DNA from 3 places in the Pseudomonas acericola genome. Region 3 is predicted to be linked to each of the others. Evidence: riboswitches for the same ligand, from Rfam matches in the RefSeq annotation. Region 3 holds a riboswitch; each other region holds the start of a gene.
The links. Region 3 has a riboswitch for cobalamin ahead of cobO (cob(I)yrinic acid a,c-diamide adenosyltransferase). Riboswitches for the same ligand answer to the same signal wherever they lie in the genome.

Region 1: it holds a riboswitch for cobalamin, as region 3 does, so the genes downstream of both, cobW (cobalamin biosynthesis protein CobW) here and cobO (cob(I)yrinic acid a,c-diamide adenosyltransferase) in region 3, are expected to answer to the same signal.
Region 2: it holds a riboswitch for cobalamin, as region 3 does, so the genes downstream of both, ACU688_RS04235 (ABC transporter substrate-binding protein) here and cobO (cob(I)yrinic acid a,c-diamide adenosyltransferase) in region 3, are expected to answer to the same signal.

Annotation. Positions count from the first base shown of each region.
Region 1 is NZ_JBRFJB010000009.1:6,532-11,681, forward strand. Features, by position in the region: gene cobN (cobaltochelatase subunit CobN) at 1-1,347, opposite strand, end outside; gene cobW (cobalamin biosynthesis protein CobW) at 1,351-2,412, opposite strand; cobalamin riboswitch at 2,506-2,705, opposite strand; cobalamin riboswitch at 3,475-3,677, shown strand; gene ACU688_RS24450 (CbtB domain-containing protein) at 3,775-3,963, shown strand; gene ACU688_RS24455 (CbtA family protein) at 3,975-4,679, shown strand; gene ACU688_RS24460 (cobalamin biosynthesis protein) at 4,676-5,068, shown strand; gene cobM (precorrin-4 C(11)-methyltransferase) at 5,139-5,150, shown strand, end outside.
Region 2 is NZ_JBRFJB010000001.1:924,821-929,970, forward strand. Features, by position in the region: gene ACU688_RS04230 (FecCD family ABC transporter permease) at 1-680, opposite strand, end outside; gene ACU688_RS04235 (ABC transporter substrate-binding protein) at 677-1,687, opposite strand; cobalamin riboswitch at 1,804-1,997, opposite strand; gene ACU688_RS04240 (aldehyde dehydrogenase family protein) at 2,121-3,503, opposite strand; gene ptrR (putrescine utilization regulator PtrR) at 3,734-4,606, shown strand; gene ACU688_RS04250 (hypothetical protein) at 4,760-4,969, opposite strand; gene ACU688_RS04255 (amino acid aminotransferase) at 5,069-5,150, opposite strand, start outside.
Region 3 is NZ_JBRFJB010000001.1:654,993-660,142, forward strand. Features, by position in the region: gene ACU688_RS03025 (C40 family peptidase) at 1-283, shown strand, start outside; gene ACU688_RS03030 (PQQ-dependent sugar dehydrogenase) at 419-1,732, opposite strand; cobalamin riboswitch at 1,832-2,080, shown strand; gene cobO (cob(I)yrinic acid a,c-diamide adenosyltransferase) at 2,160-2,771, shown strand; gene ACU688_RS03040 (cobyrinic acid a,c-diamide synthase CobB) at 2,768-4,204, shown strand; gene bluB (5,6-dimethylbenzimidazole synthase) at 4,201-4,851, shown strand; gene cbiB (adenosylcobinamide-phosphate synthase CbiB) at 4,848-5,150, shown strand, end outside.

The DNA.
Region 1 (5,150 bases), on a different contig from region 3:
TGGGCGCAGGTCGAGGCTGTCGAGGTCGTTGGTCACGCCGCCGAGCAAGTCATGGATCAGCGCCGTGCCGCTCTGCGGCAAGTCGGCAGGCAGCGGATACCCTTCGGCTTGCAGGGCGCGCAGGATATTCAACGCCGCTGCCGGTGTGTCCAGGCCAACACCGTTGCCGATCCGGCCATCGCGGGTCGGGTAGTTGGCGAGGATCAGCGCGATGCGTTTTTTGCGATTGGGCACCCGCGCCAATTCGACCCAACGCCGCGCCAGCTCGGCGACAAAATCCATGCGCTCGGGCGCGGCGCGATAACACACCACATCCGACTGGCTGCGCTCACTGCGCCAGGCCAGGTCCTTGAAACTGATCGGCCGGCTGATAATGCGCCCGTCCAGCTCGGGCAAGGCGATATGCATCGCCAAGTCGCGCGGGCCGAGGCCTTGCTCGCTGGCTTGCCAGCCCGGTTCGTTGTCTTGGGCGCAAATCGCCTGGATCACCGGGATATTGCGGCGAAACGGCCGTAAATGCGGTGCTTCAGGGCTGGATTGGGCAAAACCGGTGGTGTTCAGGATCACCGCCGCGCCCACTTCATCCAGCAGGTCCTCGACCACCGTCAGGCAGCCAGGCTCTTTCAAACTGGCCACCGCCATCGGCAACGGGTTAAGGCCCGCCGCCTGCAAGCGTTGGCAGAACACATCGATAAACCCGGTATTGGCGGCCTGCAAATGGGAGCGGTAGAACAGCACCGCCGCCACCGGCCATTCGGCGTGCCAGTCCGCCTGCCAGTCACTCAGGCGAGCGTTGGCGTTATGCGGGTGATAAATCGCCGTGCGCGGCAAAGTTTGCGGCTCGGCCCAGGCGTAGTCGCGCGCCAGGTAAGTACTGGCCAAGCAGCGATAGAAATCCAGCGCATTGCCCAAGCCGCCCTGGCGCAGGAAGTGCCACAGGCGGTCGCGCTCTTGCGCACCCACGGTGCTCAGCCCGCTGAGTTCCGGGTCCGGGCGATCATCCCCCGGCACCAAAATCAGCTGCACGCCGCGCTCGGCCAATTCCACCAGCCGCTCGATACCGTAACGCCAATAACCGATGCCACCATGCAGCGAGATCAGGATGACCTTGGCATGACGCAGCACTTCATCAACGTATAAGTCGACCGAAGCGTGGTTCTGCACCTGCATCGGGTTGGCCAGGCGCAGGCTCGGGTAGTCGTCGGGCAACTGCTGGGCCGCCTCGGCCAGCAGCGCCAGGCTGGAATCACCGCTGCACAGGATCACCAGTTCAGCAGGGGTTTGGCCAAGGTCGGCAATATTGTCGTCCGAGACGAAACCACCGGGCTGGGTCCTGAGCAGGTGCATGGGTTAAACGCTGAGGGCGGCGCGCAATTGCGCTTCGAGGCCCGCTGCGTCGAGGTCTTGACCGATCAGCACCAGGCGGGTGATGCGTGCTTCTTCAGCGCCCCAAGCGCGGTCGAAATGCTTGTCGAAACGCGTGCCCACGCCCTGGATCAGCAGGCGCATCGGCTTGTTCGGGATCGCCGCGAAACCTTTGACACGCAGGATGCCGTGTTGCACCACCAGTTGGGTCAGGGCGTCGAGCAGCAGCGCTTCGTCGGCTTGCGGCAGATCGATGGAGATCGAATCGAAGGCGTCGTGATCGTGATCGTCTTCACCTTCGTGGTGGTGATCGTGATGGCTGTGGCGGCCGTCGATATGCTCCTCGGAGCCGGCGCCCAGACCGATCAGCACGTCCAACGGCAGGCGACCGCTGCTGGCTTCGATGATCTTGACCGCTGGCGGCAGTTCTTCGGCCACTTCCAGGCGCACGCGGGCCAGGTCTTCGGCGCTGATCAGGTCGGATTTGTTGAGGATCACCAGGTCGGCGCTGGCCAGTTGGTCGGCGAACAGCTCGTGCAGTGGCGATTCGTGGTCCAGGTTCGGGTCGAGTTTGCGCTGGGCATCCACTTGATCCGGGAACGCGGCGAAAGTGCCGGCGGCCACGGCCGGGCTGTCGACCACGGTGATCACTGCGTCAACGGTGCAGGCGCTTCGGATTTCCGGCCACTGGAAGGCTTGTACCAGCGGCTTTGGCAGGGCCAGGCCGGAGGTTTCGATGAGGATGTGGTCGAGGTCGCCACGACGGGCGACCAATTCGCGCATCACCGGGAAGAATTCTTCCTGCACGGTGCAGCACAGGCAGCCGTTGGCCAGCTCATACACGCGGCCGTTGGCTTCTTCCTCGGTACAACCGATGGAGCACTGCTTGAGGATTTCACCGTCAATGCCCAACTCGCCGAACTCGTTTACGATCACCGCAATACGGCGGCCCTGAGCGTTGTCGAGCATATGGCGCAGCAAGGTGGTTTTGCCCGAGCCGAGAAAGCCGGTAACGATGGTGACGGGGAGTTTGGCCAGTGTTTTCATCGGATGCCCTTGGGGGCGGGCATACGGGACGATAGGCCCTGCGACGGCGCGCAGCAGCGGTTTTCGTCACCGGATCACCCCGCCCGGTTGAATTGAAAAATCGGTTGCGAGGCAGGTCTCCTGGCTTGGGGCTTGCAGGTCTTGCGACCGGCGCTGATTGCGCCTTCCCGCCGGTTTGGCAGTGGCGTGGCAGTCAGATGAACCCTTTACAGTTGCGGGGGCAGCCGCGGCTTGGACCGCGTTCCCTTCTTAGCTTCGGCCTGGGCTGAAGAACCTCGAGGGTGCAAGGCTACGCAGTGCTTGGGGGATGGTCAATGATGGGCTGGGTCTGGTTTGGTTTGGTTTGGTTTGGTTTGTGTACATATCCGTTGCTGCGGTAACGGCCACTTAGGGTTCCGCCCTTACGGCGGGTCACTTTTGGAAAAGAGCCCCAAAAGTAACCAAAAGGGCTCTTGCCCCAACACTCGGCACCTCGCCTAGGCTCGGTGTGCCCAAGATCAAAAACACAGCGAGGCGGCCTAGTAGCCGACCTGATCGTTGAAGCGTGCGCGTTTCCCTGTGGGAGCTGGCTTGCCTGCGATGGCATCAACTCGGTTTGCCTGATGTACCGAGGTGTCTGCATCGCAGGCAAGCCAGCTCCCACATTTTTAACCGAGATCGACAGGACAAATACCGGTCGGCTCTAAGGCCGCCGCGCTCTTGCTTTTGATCTCACTTGCCCCGTCAAACACGCTGGCCGAACGCAGGCTTGAATCCGTGGGCAACCCGGCAGGACGCCGGGTTAGCCGTCCTGGGCCAGGGATGGCCCATGACGGCGGCCCACGGATTCAAGCCTTCGTTCGGGCACACCGAGCCTAGGCGAGGTGCCGAGTGTTGGGGCAAGAGCCCTTTGGTTACTTTGGGGCTTTTCCAAAGTGACCCGCCGTAAGGGCGGAACCCTAAGTGGCCGCAACCTAAATAACGGATATGTACACCACCACCACCACCACCACCACCACCAAAAACCACCAAAAACCGCCAAAACCCACATCCCAATTGACTCCCCTCCCACCCCCATGCTCTCCTACACATCTTGTTTCGGGTGCCCTGCAAAGGGTGAAACGGGAAACCGGTGCGTCATAGCGATATGACCAGTCCGGTGCTGCCCCCGCAACGGTAAGCGAGCGAAACGTCATATCCACTGTGCCAGACAGCATGGGAAGGCGACGTTTTCAGGCATTGAGCCCCTCGCAAGCCCGGAGACCGGCCCGAAAAAATCAGATAACAAACCCGCGGTGGGCGGGCGCTGTTCAGAACCCTGCGTGCCTGGCTCGCGGGGTTTTCATGCGCTCGCTTCACCCTGACACCTGAAAGGGACGCGCCATGTCGATCATCAGCAGCACCTCGCACTCCGCCAGCAGCACCTCTACCTTGAGCCAACGCCTGACCGCCGCCATCGGTGCGTCGATCCTCGGCGCGTGCCTGGTGTATTTCGCCGGTTTCTCCCATATCGAGGCCGTGCACAACGCCGCCCATGATACCCGCCACAGCGCCGCGTTCCCGTGCCACTGAGACCTGCCGACATGATCAAGCGTATTGCGCAAACCGCAGGTTTCACCGGCTTGCTGGCCGCCCTGCTGCTGACCCTGCTGCAAAGCTTCTGGGTCGCCCCGCTGATTTTGCAGGCGGAAACCTTTGAAAAAGCCCCGGCCGCCACCGAAGTGGTGCATGAGCACGCCGCTGGTGCCGCCGCCCACACCCATGACGCCGAAGCCTGGGAGCCGGAAGACGGCTGGCAGCGCGTGCTGTCCACCACCGGTGGCAACCTGGTGGTGGCCGTCGGTTTTGCACTGATGCTGGCCGGCCTGTACACCCTGCGTGCACCGACTCGCACCGCCCAAGGGCTGCTGTGGGGTTTGGCCGGTTACGCAACCTTTGTGCTGGCACCCACCCTGGGCCTGCCACCTGAGTTGCCAGGCACGGCTGCCGCCGACCTCGCACTGCGCCAGACCTGGTGGATCGGTACCGCAGCGTCCACCGCGGCCGGTATCGCGCTGATTGTATTCGGGCGCAACTGGCTGCTTAAAGCGCTGGGCGCAGCGATCCTGGTAGTGCCCCATGTAATTGGCGCACCGCAACCGGAAGTGCATTCGATGCTCGCACCCGAAGCCCTTGAAGCACAGTTCAAGATCGCTTCGCAGCTGACCAACGTCGTCTTCTGGCTGGCGTTGGGCCTGATCAGCGCCTGGTTGTTCCGCCGCAACCGTGACGATCAATACTCGGCATGACCCTGGTGGTCGGCCTGGGTTGCCAGCGGGGTTGTGAGGTTCACACCCTGCTGGGCCTGCTTGAATCCGCCCTCGCCGAGGGCGGTATCGAGCGTCACCGCATCACCGCGTTGGCGAGTATCGACCGCAAAAGCGATGAACCCGGATTGCTGGCCCTGGCCGCGCAGTTGAATCTGCCACTCCATTGCTTCAACGCTATGCAGTTGGCGGCGTATGCCGACCGCCTGAGCCACAAATCCGCGATCGCCTTCGCCCATACCGGCTGTTACGGGATTGCCGAAAGCGCTGCGCTGGCCGTGGCGGAACACCTCGCCGGCAGCCCTGCCCGCCTACTGATCACCCGTAAAAAAACCGCCCAGGCCACCTTTGCCTTGGCGTGCGCCGACTAAAAACCCGATAATCGGCCTTCTCGATCATGAGCAATCTTCATGCTCGCCCGTTTTTCAACAGGAATTCTCCATGACCGTCTAC
Region 2 (5,150 bases), 270 kb from region 3:
GCCGAGTCGCTGCCAAAGGTGAACGCATCCAGCGCACGACGGTGCCACAGGCACACCGCCAAACCCACGAGCGCCACCGGCACCGCCAGCCATACCGACGGCCAGCGCACGCCGCTGAGGTTGCCCAGCAACCAGAACATGATGCCGCGCGCCTGTTCGGAGCTGGCGGATTTGGTGATAAGGAACGCAGTCAGCGCGTTGAACAGCTGCGAACCGGCAATGCCGGCGAGGATGATCTGCCCGGTGCCGCTGGACGAACCGCTGGCCCGCGCGAGCAGAATCACCAAGGCAAACGCGGCCATGGCACCGACAAATGCGCCGGCCGACAACGAAATCAAGCCACCGCCCACGCCGATCAATGCGACCAATACCGCACCGGTCGAGGCGCCGGCGCTAATGCCCAGCAGGTACGGGTCGGCCAAGGGGTTGCGCAGCAGCGACTGCAAGATCACCCCGCAGGTCGCCAGCCCGGCACCGCACGCGGCGGCGACGAGGGCGCGGGTCAGGCGGTAGTTCCACACCACGCCTTCATCGATGGGGTCCAGCACGTAGCCGGCGCCCCACAGTTTATTGGCCAGCACCTGCAGCACGACCTGCGGCGAGATGGCGGTTTCGCCGATGGCCACGCCGGCGAGCACGGCGAGCAACAGCAGGGCCAGGGCGATCAGAGGACGGATCATTGCGGCAAGTCGTAGCCGTCGATGGCCGTGGCCAGTTGTTCAAGGCCATCGAACATGCGGATGCTGGCCTGCAACGCCAGGGCGTCGAGGATGATGATCCGGTTGTTTTTCACCGCGTCCATATTGCGCGTGACCGGGTCGCTGCGCAGGAAGGCGAGTTTCTTTTCATGGTCGTCGGCGGGGTAGCGGCGGCGGTCCATGCGGGCGATGACGAGGAAGGTCGGGTTGGCCTTGGCGATGGTTTCCCAGCCGACGGCGGGCCATTCTTCGTCGGACTGCACCACGTTGTGCAAACCGAGGGTTTGCAGCATGAATTCGGGGATGCCCTTGTGGCCGGCCACGTAGGGGTCGCTGGCCATCTCGGCGCTGGAGAACCACACCAGCGCGCTGGCCTGCTTGAGGCCTTTGCTCTGCACGGTGGCAACGGACTTGGCCAGGCGTGTCTTCAGCTCGTCGTTCAGCTGTTGGCCGCGATCCTGTACGTCGAAAATCGCCGCCAACTGGCTGATGCTTTTATAAATAGTGTCGATACGGAACGGCTCCAGCCGCGTACCGTCGGCGCCCACCAGGTTGTCTTTGCCTTCGCAGTCGGAAGGCAGCAGGTAGGTGGGGATTTTCAGCTCATGGAATTGCTCGCGGGTGCCCACCACGCCTTGCGCACCGACCACCCATTCCAGTTCGGCGGCCACCAGTTGCGGGCGCTTGGCGATCACTGCTTCGAAGCTCGGCTCGTTATTGGCCAGGCGCTCGATGCCGTCGTTCAGCGTCTTGAACTGCGGCAGTACATTGTTGAACCACAGCGACGTGCCGACTACTTTCTCGCCCACGCCCAAGGCGTAGAGCATCTCGGTGGCGGCCTGGCCGATGGTCACGCTGCGCGCGGGGGCTTGTTGGAAGGTGAGGGTGCTGCCGCAGTTTTCCAGCGTCAGCGGGTAGTGGGTCGGCGCGCCGTGGGCCAGGGCACAGAAACCCAGGCCGGTGAGCAGGGCGGTAACGCGTGGCAGCATGGGGCAATCTCCGTTGGGACCGTACAGTGGACTGGGGAGGTACGGTAGTGGAAATACACCCACGAACACGGCCGCCGGGCCGCGCAAGGATGTCCTTCCCGGACACCCCGCCGGTTGGTGATAACGCTGGGCCGGCAGGTCTCCTGACTTGTGCGTCGTCGCCTCGCTCCGGCCTTCCCGGACAGTGTCCAGTGGCAGTGGGGAGCAGGCTCGGCACCTACAGTTGCGGGGGCAGTTCCGATTGGCGCGATGGGTCGCGCTTGGGATTCCCTGTTAGTCCCCTTCGGGAACCGGCGCGCCATGGTAGTCGATCGGGCTGCGAAGGGGGAGTTGCGATGGGTAAATCACAGAACAAATGCGATGCCTGTGGGAGCTGGCTTATGTGGGAGCTCCCACACAAGCCAGTTTCCAGATTTGAGCAAGGTCGCCTGGGTTATTTGCGATCCAGCCACACGGTCTGCGCATTGCAGAACTCGCGCACGCCGAAGTGCGACAGCTCGCGGCCAAAGCCACTCTTCTTGATCCCGCCAAACGCGACCCGTGGATCAGAGACGCTGAACGAATTGACGAAGATCCCACCGGTTTCCAGCCTGTTGGCGATATCGCGGGCTTTCGCCGCATCGGTGGTGAAGATGCTTGCGGTCAGGCCGAACTCGCTGTCATTCGCCAGTTCCACGGCGTGGTCGGCGTCGCGGGCGGTGATGATCGAGGCGACGGGGCCGAACAGTTCCTGTTTGAACGAGGTCATCTGGTCGGTGACGTTGGCCAGTACGGTGGGCTCATAGTAGTTGCCTGCGCCTGCGACTTTGTTGCCGCCCAGCAGCAGGGTCGCGCCTTCTTCCAGGGTGGCCTGGACCTGGCCGTGCAGCTCGTCGCGCAGGTCGAAGCGGGCCATCGGGCCGATGTAGGTAGCGGTCGACGTCGGGTCGCCCATGACCAAGGCACGGCTGGCTTCCAAGAACTTGGTGGTGAACGCGTCCACCACTCCGTCCTCGATAATCAGGCGCTTGGCGGCGGCGCAGACTTGGCCGCTGTTTTGGAAGCGGCCGATCAACGCGGCTTGTACAGCGGCGTCGAGGTCGGCGTCGTTGAGCACGATGAACGGGTCGGAGCCGCCCAGTTCCAGCACGCATTTTTTCAGCGCCGCGCCGGCCTGGGAGCCGATGGCGATACCGGCGCGCACACTGCCGGTGAGGGTGACGGCGGCGATGCGTGGGTCGGCAATGGCTTTGGATACGCCGTCCGGGGTCACGTTGAGCACTTCGAACAGGCCGTCAGTGAAGCCGGCCTTTTTGAACGCCTGCTGGATAAGGTAGGCGCTGCCCATCACGTTCGGTGCGTGTTTGAGCACGTAGGTGTTGCCGGCGAGCATCGTCGGCACGGCGCCGCGCAGCACTTGCCAGACCGGGAAGTTCCACGGCATCACGGCGAGGATCGGGCCCAACGGGCGGTATTCGATCTGGGCGCTGCCGTTGTCCACCAGGGTCGGTTCCGGTGCGAGCATGGCCGGGCCTTGGGCCGCGTACCATTCGCTGAGCTGGGCGCATTTTTCGATTTCGGCACGGGCTTGGGCGATGGGTTTGCCCATTTCCAGGGTGATCATCTGCGCCATGTCTTCGGCTTGTTCACGCAGAGCGGCGGCCAGGGCCAGCAACAGCTCGGCGCGCTGGCTGACCGGCTGGCGGCGCCAGGTGCGGAAGGCGGCGGTGGCACGGTCGAGGGCGGCGTCCAGTTGCGCTTCGGACTCGTACGGGTAGCTGCCGACTGTTTCGCCGTTGGCCGGGTTGATCGAGAGGGCGTGGGTGGTCGCGTTCATGGCGCCGTCCTGCTGAATGAGTAAGTGGGGTTCAGCCTACGGGGCTAGATCTTTTCTGGAAACTGAATAATATTAAGCAATACATTCTCAAAAAGAGAATGATGACTATGCGATCGTTCCCACGCTCCGCGTGGAAACGCCTCCTGTGACGCTCCGCGTCACGCTGTGGGACGCAGAGCGCCCCGGGCTGCATTCCCACGCAGAGCGTGGGAACGATCATGGAGAATGACTTGGACCTGGTGCAGCTGGAAATCTTCAAGGCCGTTGCCGAGCAAGGCAGCATAAGCGCCGCCGCGCAGTTGATTCATCGGGTGCCGTCGAACCTGACTACCCGCATCAAGCAACTGGAGCAGGACCTGGGCGTGGAGTTGTTTATCCGCGAGAAGAGCCGCCTGCGTCTGTCGCCGGCGGGCTGGAACTTCCTCGGCTATGCGCGGCGCATCCTCGACCTGGTGCAGGAAGCCCGCGCGACGGTGGCGGGGGAGGAGCCCCAGGGCGCGTTTGCCCTCGGCTCACTGGAAAGCACGGCAGCGGTGCGCATCCCGGCGCTGCTGGCGGCGTATAACCAGAAACACACCAAAGTCGAACTGGACCTGAGCACCGGGCCGTCGGGCACGATGATCGAAGGCGTGCTGTCGGGGCGCCTGGCGGCGGCGTTTGTCGATGGGCCGGTGTTGCACGCAACGCTGGAAGGCGTGGCGGTGTTTGAAGAAGAGATGGTGGTGATCGCGCCGTTGCATCACGCGCCGATCACCCGGGGGCAGGATGTGAATGGCGAGAATATCTACACCTTTCGCTCGAATTGCTCCTACCGGCACCACTTTGAACGCTGGTTCTCCCAGGATGGCGCGGTGCCGGGCAAGATCTTCGAGATCGAGTCGTACCACGGCATGCTCGCCTGCGTCAGCGCCGGCGCCGGCTTGGCCCTGATGCCGCGCAGCATGCTGGAAAGCATGCCGGGGTTTGCGGCGGTGAGCGTGTGGCCGTTGATGGACAGCTTTCGGGTGTTGCACACCTGGCTGATCTGGCGGCGGGGCACGGTGTCGCAGAGTCTGAACAGCTTCGTAAAACTGCTGGAAGAACGCGTTCTAGAGCCAACATAGATCAAGTGTGGGAGCTGGCTTGCCTGCGATGGCATCAACTGGGTGGACCTGATGTACCGAGTCGCCTGCATCGCAGGCAAGCCAGCTCCCACACAAGCCAGCTCCCACACAAGCCAGCTCCCACACAAGCCAGCTCCCACAATTTGATCGGTGCTAGCCGCCGAATTGCAGGGTGCCCATCGCCAGCTTGGTCATCAGCGTTGTCGCACCCAGTTGCACCAGCCACAACGCCAGTCCACCGAGGAACACACCCAGCGCCACCTGCAACACCAGGCTCTTCTGCCGCTTGGCTTGCGGCGCACGTGGGGCGTAATCATGCAACTCATCGCGGTCGGCACGCAGGTCCAGGTCGTCGTTTCTCATAAGGCTCTCACTGCAAAGGGGCGGGCAAGGTTCAGTCTAGGGGCTGGCCACGAAAAAGGGGAAGCCATTGGCTTCCCCTTCTGTGCAACGGTTACCGGCTTACAGCACCTGAACGATTGCCTTTGTGACCGCGTCGATGTTCGACTGGTTCAACGCCGCGACACAGATACGGCCAGTGTCG
Region 3 (5,150 bases):
CGCCGCCGGCATCTCCTTGCCGCGTACCACCCGTGAGCTGATCGTGATGCGTGCGCAGGATGTCAGTGAGCAGAACCTGCAAACCGGTGATCTGTTGTTCTTCGCCACGGGCGGTGGTTCGCAGGTTAGCCATGCGGGCATCTATGTGGGCGAGGGCCGCTTCGTACACGCGCCGCAAACCGGCGGTACGGTGAAGCTGGACACCTTGTCCAAGGCGTATTGGCAGAATGCTTACCTGAGTGCGAAGCGCGTGTTGCCAGGGAATCTGGCACGCAATCCTTAGTTTCGAACAACGATCCAACTGTGGGAGCGGGCTTGCCCGCGATTGCGGAGTGTCAGTCATACATCAGCTGACTGACACTCCCTCATCGCGGGCAAGCCCGCTCCCACATGGGTTTTGTGGTGGTCTGAAGCCTACTTACTTGGCCGCCGACACCCGCCACACCTTATTCCCCACATCATCAGCCACCAACAAATCCCCCTGCTGATCAACCACCACGCCCACCGGCCGGCCCATGGCTTTCTCGTCCTTATCGAGGAACCCGGTCAGCACATCCACCGGCTGCCCCTTGGGCTGGCCAGCCTCGAACGGTACGAAGATCACCTTGTAGCCACTGTGAGGCTTGCGGTTCCACGAGCCATGCTGGCCGATGAATGCGCCACTGGTGAAAGGCGCAGGCAATTTGCTGCCCTCGGCAAACGTCAGTCCCAGTGAAGCGGTATGCGGGCCCACGGCGTAGTCTGGCGCAATCGCCTTGGCCACCAGGTCGAGGTTTTGCGGATTGACCCGCACATCCACATGCTGCCCGTAGTAGCTGAACGGCCAGCCATAGAAGGCGCCATCCTGCACCGAGGTGATGTAGTCCGGCACCAGGTCGCTGCCGATTTCATCGCGTTCGTTCACCGCCGTCCACAGCTTGCCGCTCTGTGGTTCCCAGGCCATGCCGTTGGGGTTGCGCAGGCCTGAGGCGAAGATGCGGTGCTGGCCGCTGGCGCGGTCCACTTCCCAGATCGCCGCCCGACCTTCTTCTGCCTGCAGGCCGTTTTCACCGACGTTGCTGTTGGAGCCAACGCTCACGTACAGCTTGCTGCCGTCCTTGCTCGCCACCACGTTTTTGGTCCAATGGTGGTTGATACTGCCACCGGGTAGGTCGACGACCTTGGTGCCGGCTTCCTTGATCGTGGTTTCACCCGGTTGGTAAGGGAAGCGCAGCAGCTTGTCCGAGTCCGCCACATACAGGTCATTGCCCACCAGCGCCATGCCGAACGGCGAGTTGAGGTTGGCCAGAAATACCGTGCGAGTCTCGGCGATGCCGTCGTGGTCGTCATCGCGCAGCAGGGTGATGCGGTTCGGGCTAGGCACGCCAGCACCTGCTCGCCCCATAACCTTTTCCATTACCCAGCCACGAATACCCGATGAATCATCTGGCTTGGGCGGCGCATTGGTTTCTGCCACCAGCACGTCGCCATTGGGCAGTACGTACAGCCAGCGCGGGTGGTCCAGGCCCTCGGCAAACGCCGCCACCTGGGTGCCCGCAGCGGCAGTTGGTTTCGCGCCCTCAGGCCAGCCGATGGCGGGCGCGATGTTGACCGTGGGGATCAGGGTCTTGTTCGGCTCCGGGAGCTTGGGGGAGGGGCCGGTGCCGTCAGACACTTGCAGGGTCGAACTTTCTCCGCAGGCGACGAGGGCGCCTGCGCACATGATCAGTAGGGCAAGTCGGGTCTTGTGCATGGTTTTCTCCTGGATACCTGTAAGGGTAGAGGCGCGCGGCGGTCCGATGGTTCAAGTGCGCAGCCGGCTTTAATTGACGCTCCACCCCCAACCCTCTACCCTTCGCGACTTGTTCCAGGTGCTCTGTGACCCACGGGTCGACCGAGTGAAACAGGGAAGCCGGTGAGCGAGCGCACTTGTACACAGTGCTGCCGCAATTCCGGCGCTGCCCCCGCAACGGTAAATGAGTCAAGACGCTGCTTTTGCCACTGTATCGCCCGGCGATATGGGAAGGCGCAGCGTTGGCCTGCCTCTCAAAAGAGCGCGCCATTCATGAGCCCGGAGACCGGCCTGAAACATCCAACAGCATCACGGTGGGCGATGCTTGGCTGTCTGTTTTTTCTTTTTCCTGCCCGCCGTTTTTGTCCAGCCCCAACGGAGAGCTGCCATGACCGATTCCCCCGACCGCGACGAACGCCACCTGGCGCGCATGCTGCGCAAAAAAGCCGTGATCGACGAGCGCATCGCCAATTCCCCCAACGAGTGCGGCCTGCTGCTGGTGCTGACCGGCAACGGCAAAGGCAAAAGCAGCTCCGCATTCGGCATGCTGGCCCGGGCCATGGGCCACGGTATGCAGTGCGGCGTGGTGCAGTTCATCAAGGGGCGTAACAGCACGGGCGAAGAGCTGTTCTTCCGCCGTTTCCCCGAGCAAGTGCGTTTCCACGTCATGGGTGAAGGCTTTACCTGGGAAACCCAGGACCGCCAGCGCGACATCGCCGCTGCCGAAGCCGCGTGGGAAGTTTCCCGCGAACTGCTGCAAGACCCGTCCATCGGCCTTGTCGTCCTCGACGAACTGAACATCGCCCTCAAGCACGGCTACCTCGACCTCGACCAAGTGCTCAGCGACCTGCAAGCGCGCCCGCCGATGCAGCACGTGGTGGTCACCGGCCGTGGCGCCAAGCCTGAATTGATCGAAATGGGCGACACCGTCACCGAAATGGGCATGCTCAAGCACGCATTCCAGGCCGGCATCAAGGCACAGAAGGGCGTCGAACTTTGAATCAGCCCCGTCATTGCCCGGCCGTATTGATCGCCGCACCGGCGTCCGGCCAGGGCAAAACCACCGTCACCGCTGCGCTCGCTCGTTTGCACCGCAACCTGGGGCGCAAGGTGCGCGTGTTCAAATGCGGGCCGGACTTTCTTGACCCGATGATCCACGAGCGCGCCAGCGGTGCGCCGGTGTATCAATTGGACATGTGGATGGTGGGCGAGCAGGAAAGTCGCCGCCTGTTGTGGGAAGCCGCCGGCGAGGCCGACCTGATCCTTATCGAAGGCGTCATGGGCCTGTTCGACGGCACCCCGTCCAGCGCTGACCTGGCGCGCCACTTCGGCGTGCCGGTCCTCGGCGTGATCGACGGCACCGCCATGGCCCAGACGTTTGGCGCGTTGGCCCTGGGCTTGGCGCGCTATCAGCCGGACCTGCCGTTCGCCGGCGTGCTGGCCAACCGCGTCGGCACCCTGCGCCATGCGCAACTGCTCGAAGGCAGCCTCACCGAAGGCCTGCGCTGGTACGGCGCCTTGTCCCGTGAGACGGGCATCGAATTACCGAGCCGTCACCTGGGCCTGGTGCAAGCCAGCGAACTGAACGACCTCGACGTGCGCCTCGACGCCGCCGCCCAAGCCTTGGGCAGCAGTTGCGAAGTCGCCTTGCCGCCGCCGGTGACCTTCGCCGCGCCCGCAGTCATCGCCGCCGAGCCGTTGCTCGACGGTGTGCGCATCGCCGTGGCCCGCGACGAAGCCTTCGCCTTTACCTACGGCGCCAGCCTCGACCTGTTGCGGGCGATGGGCGCCGAGTTGCACTTCTTCTCGCCGATCCATGATCGTGAATTGCCTGACGCCGACAGTCTCTATCTGCCCGGCGGCTACCCGGAATTGCATCACCAGGCGTTGTCGGAAAACACCGCGATGCTCGACGCGATCCGGGCCCATCACGCCGCCGGCAAACCGTTGCTCGCCGAGTGCGGCGGCATGTTGTACCTGCTGGACTCGCTCACCGATGTCGCCGGCCAGCGTGCCGAGTTGCTCGGCCTGCTGCCGGGCGACGCCGTGATGCAGAAGAAGCTGGCCGCGCTGGCCCTGCAAAATGTCGAGTTACCGGAAGGCGTGCTGCGTGGGCATACCTATCATCACTCCCTGACCAGCACAGACTGCACGCCGATTGCCCGTGGCGTGAGCCCCAATGGCGGGCGTGGGGCCGAGGCGGTTTACCGACAGGGGCGGATGACGGCTTCCTACGTGCACTTTTACTTTCCGTCGAATCCGGCGGCGGTGGCGGCACTGTTTGCGCCAGAGCGGGAGACCGCCATCGCAGGCAAGCCAGCTCCCACATCGACCGCGTCCACCGATCCAAATGAGAGAGGCAAGCCAGCTCCCATCTCGACAGTGTTCACCGATCCAAATGTGGGAGCGGGCTTGCCCGCGATAGGGCCATGACCGACAACGCCTTCCCCCAAGCCGACCGCGACGCCGTCTACCGCGCCATCGCCGAACGCCGCGACATGCGCCACTTCACCGGCGGCACCGTGGCCCCCGAATTGCTCCACCGCCTGCTCCAGGCCGCCCACCAGGCGCCGAGTGTCGGCCTGATGCAACCTTGGCGCTTCATCCGCATCAGCGACCGTCAACTGCGTGGGCAAATTCAGCAACTGGTGGAAGAAGAACGGATCCGCACCGCCGAAGCCTTGGGCGAACGCTCCGACGACTTCATGAAGCTCAAGGTCGAAGGCATTCACGACTGCGCCGAGGTACTGGTGGCGGCCTTGATGGATGATCGCGAACGCCACATCTTCGGCCGCCGCACCTTGCCGGAGATGGACATGGCCTCGTTGTCCTGCGCGATCCAGAACCTGTGGCTGGCCGCCCGCGTCGAAGGCCTGGGCATGGGCTGGGTCTCGCTGTTCGAGCCCCAGGCCCTGGCCGATCTGCTGGGCTTGCCCTCCGGCGCGAAACCCTTGGCCGTGCTGTGCCTGGGGCCGGTGGCCGAGTTCTATCCGGCACCGATGTTGCAACTCGAAGGCTGGACCGAACCCCGGCCGCTGAGTGACATGTTGTATGAAAATATGTGGGGAGTGAGTCAATGAGTGTGGCCTTGCTGTGTGTCGCCGCCGTTGCGCTGGATGCGCTGGTGGGTGAGCCCAAGCGCTGGCATCCGCTGGTGGCGTTTGGCAATTTCGCCGGGCGCATCGAGCAACGTTTCAACACCGGTGGCCGTGGCTGGCGCAGCCATGGCGTGACCGCGTGGTTTATCGCCGTGGTGCCGCTGACCTTGCTCGCCACCGCGTTGTCGTGGGCGCCTTACATCGGCTGGGTCCTGGAGATCCTGGCGCTGTACTGCGCCCTCGGCATGCGCAGCCTTGGCGAACACGTAATCCCGGTGGCC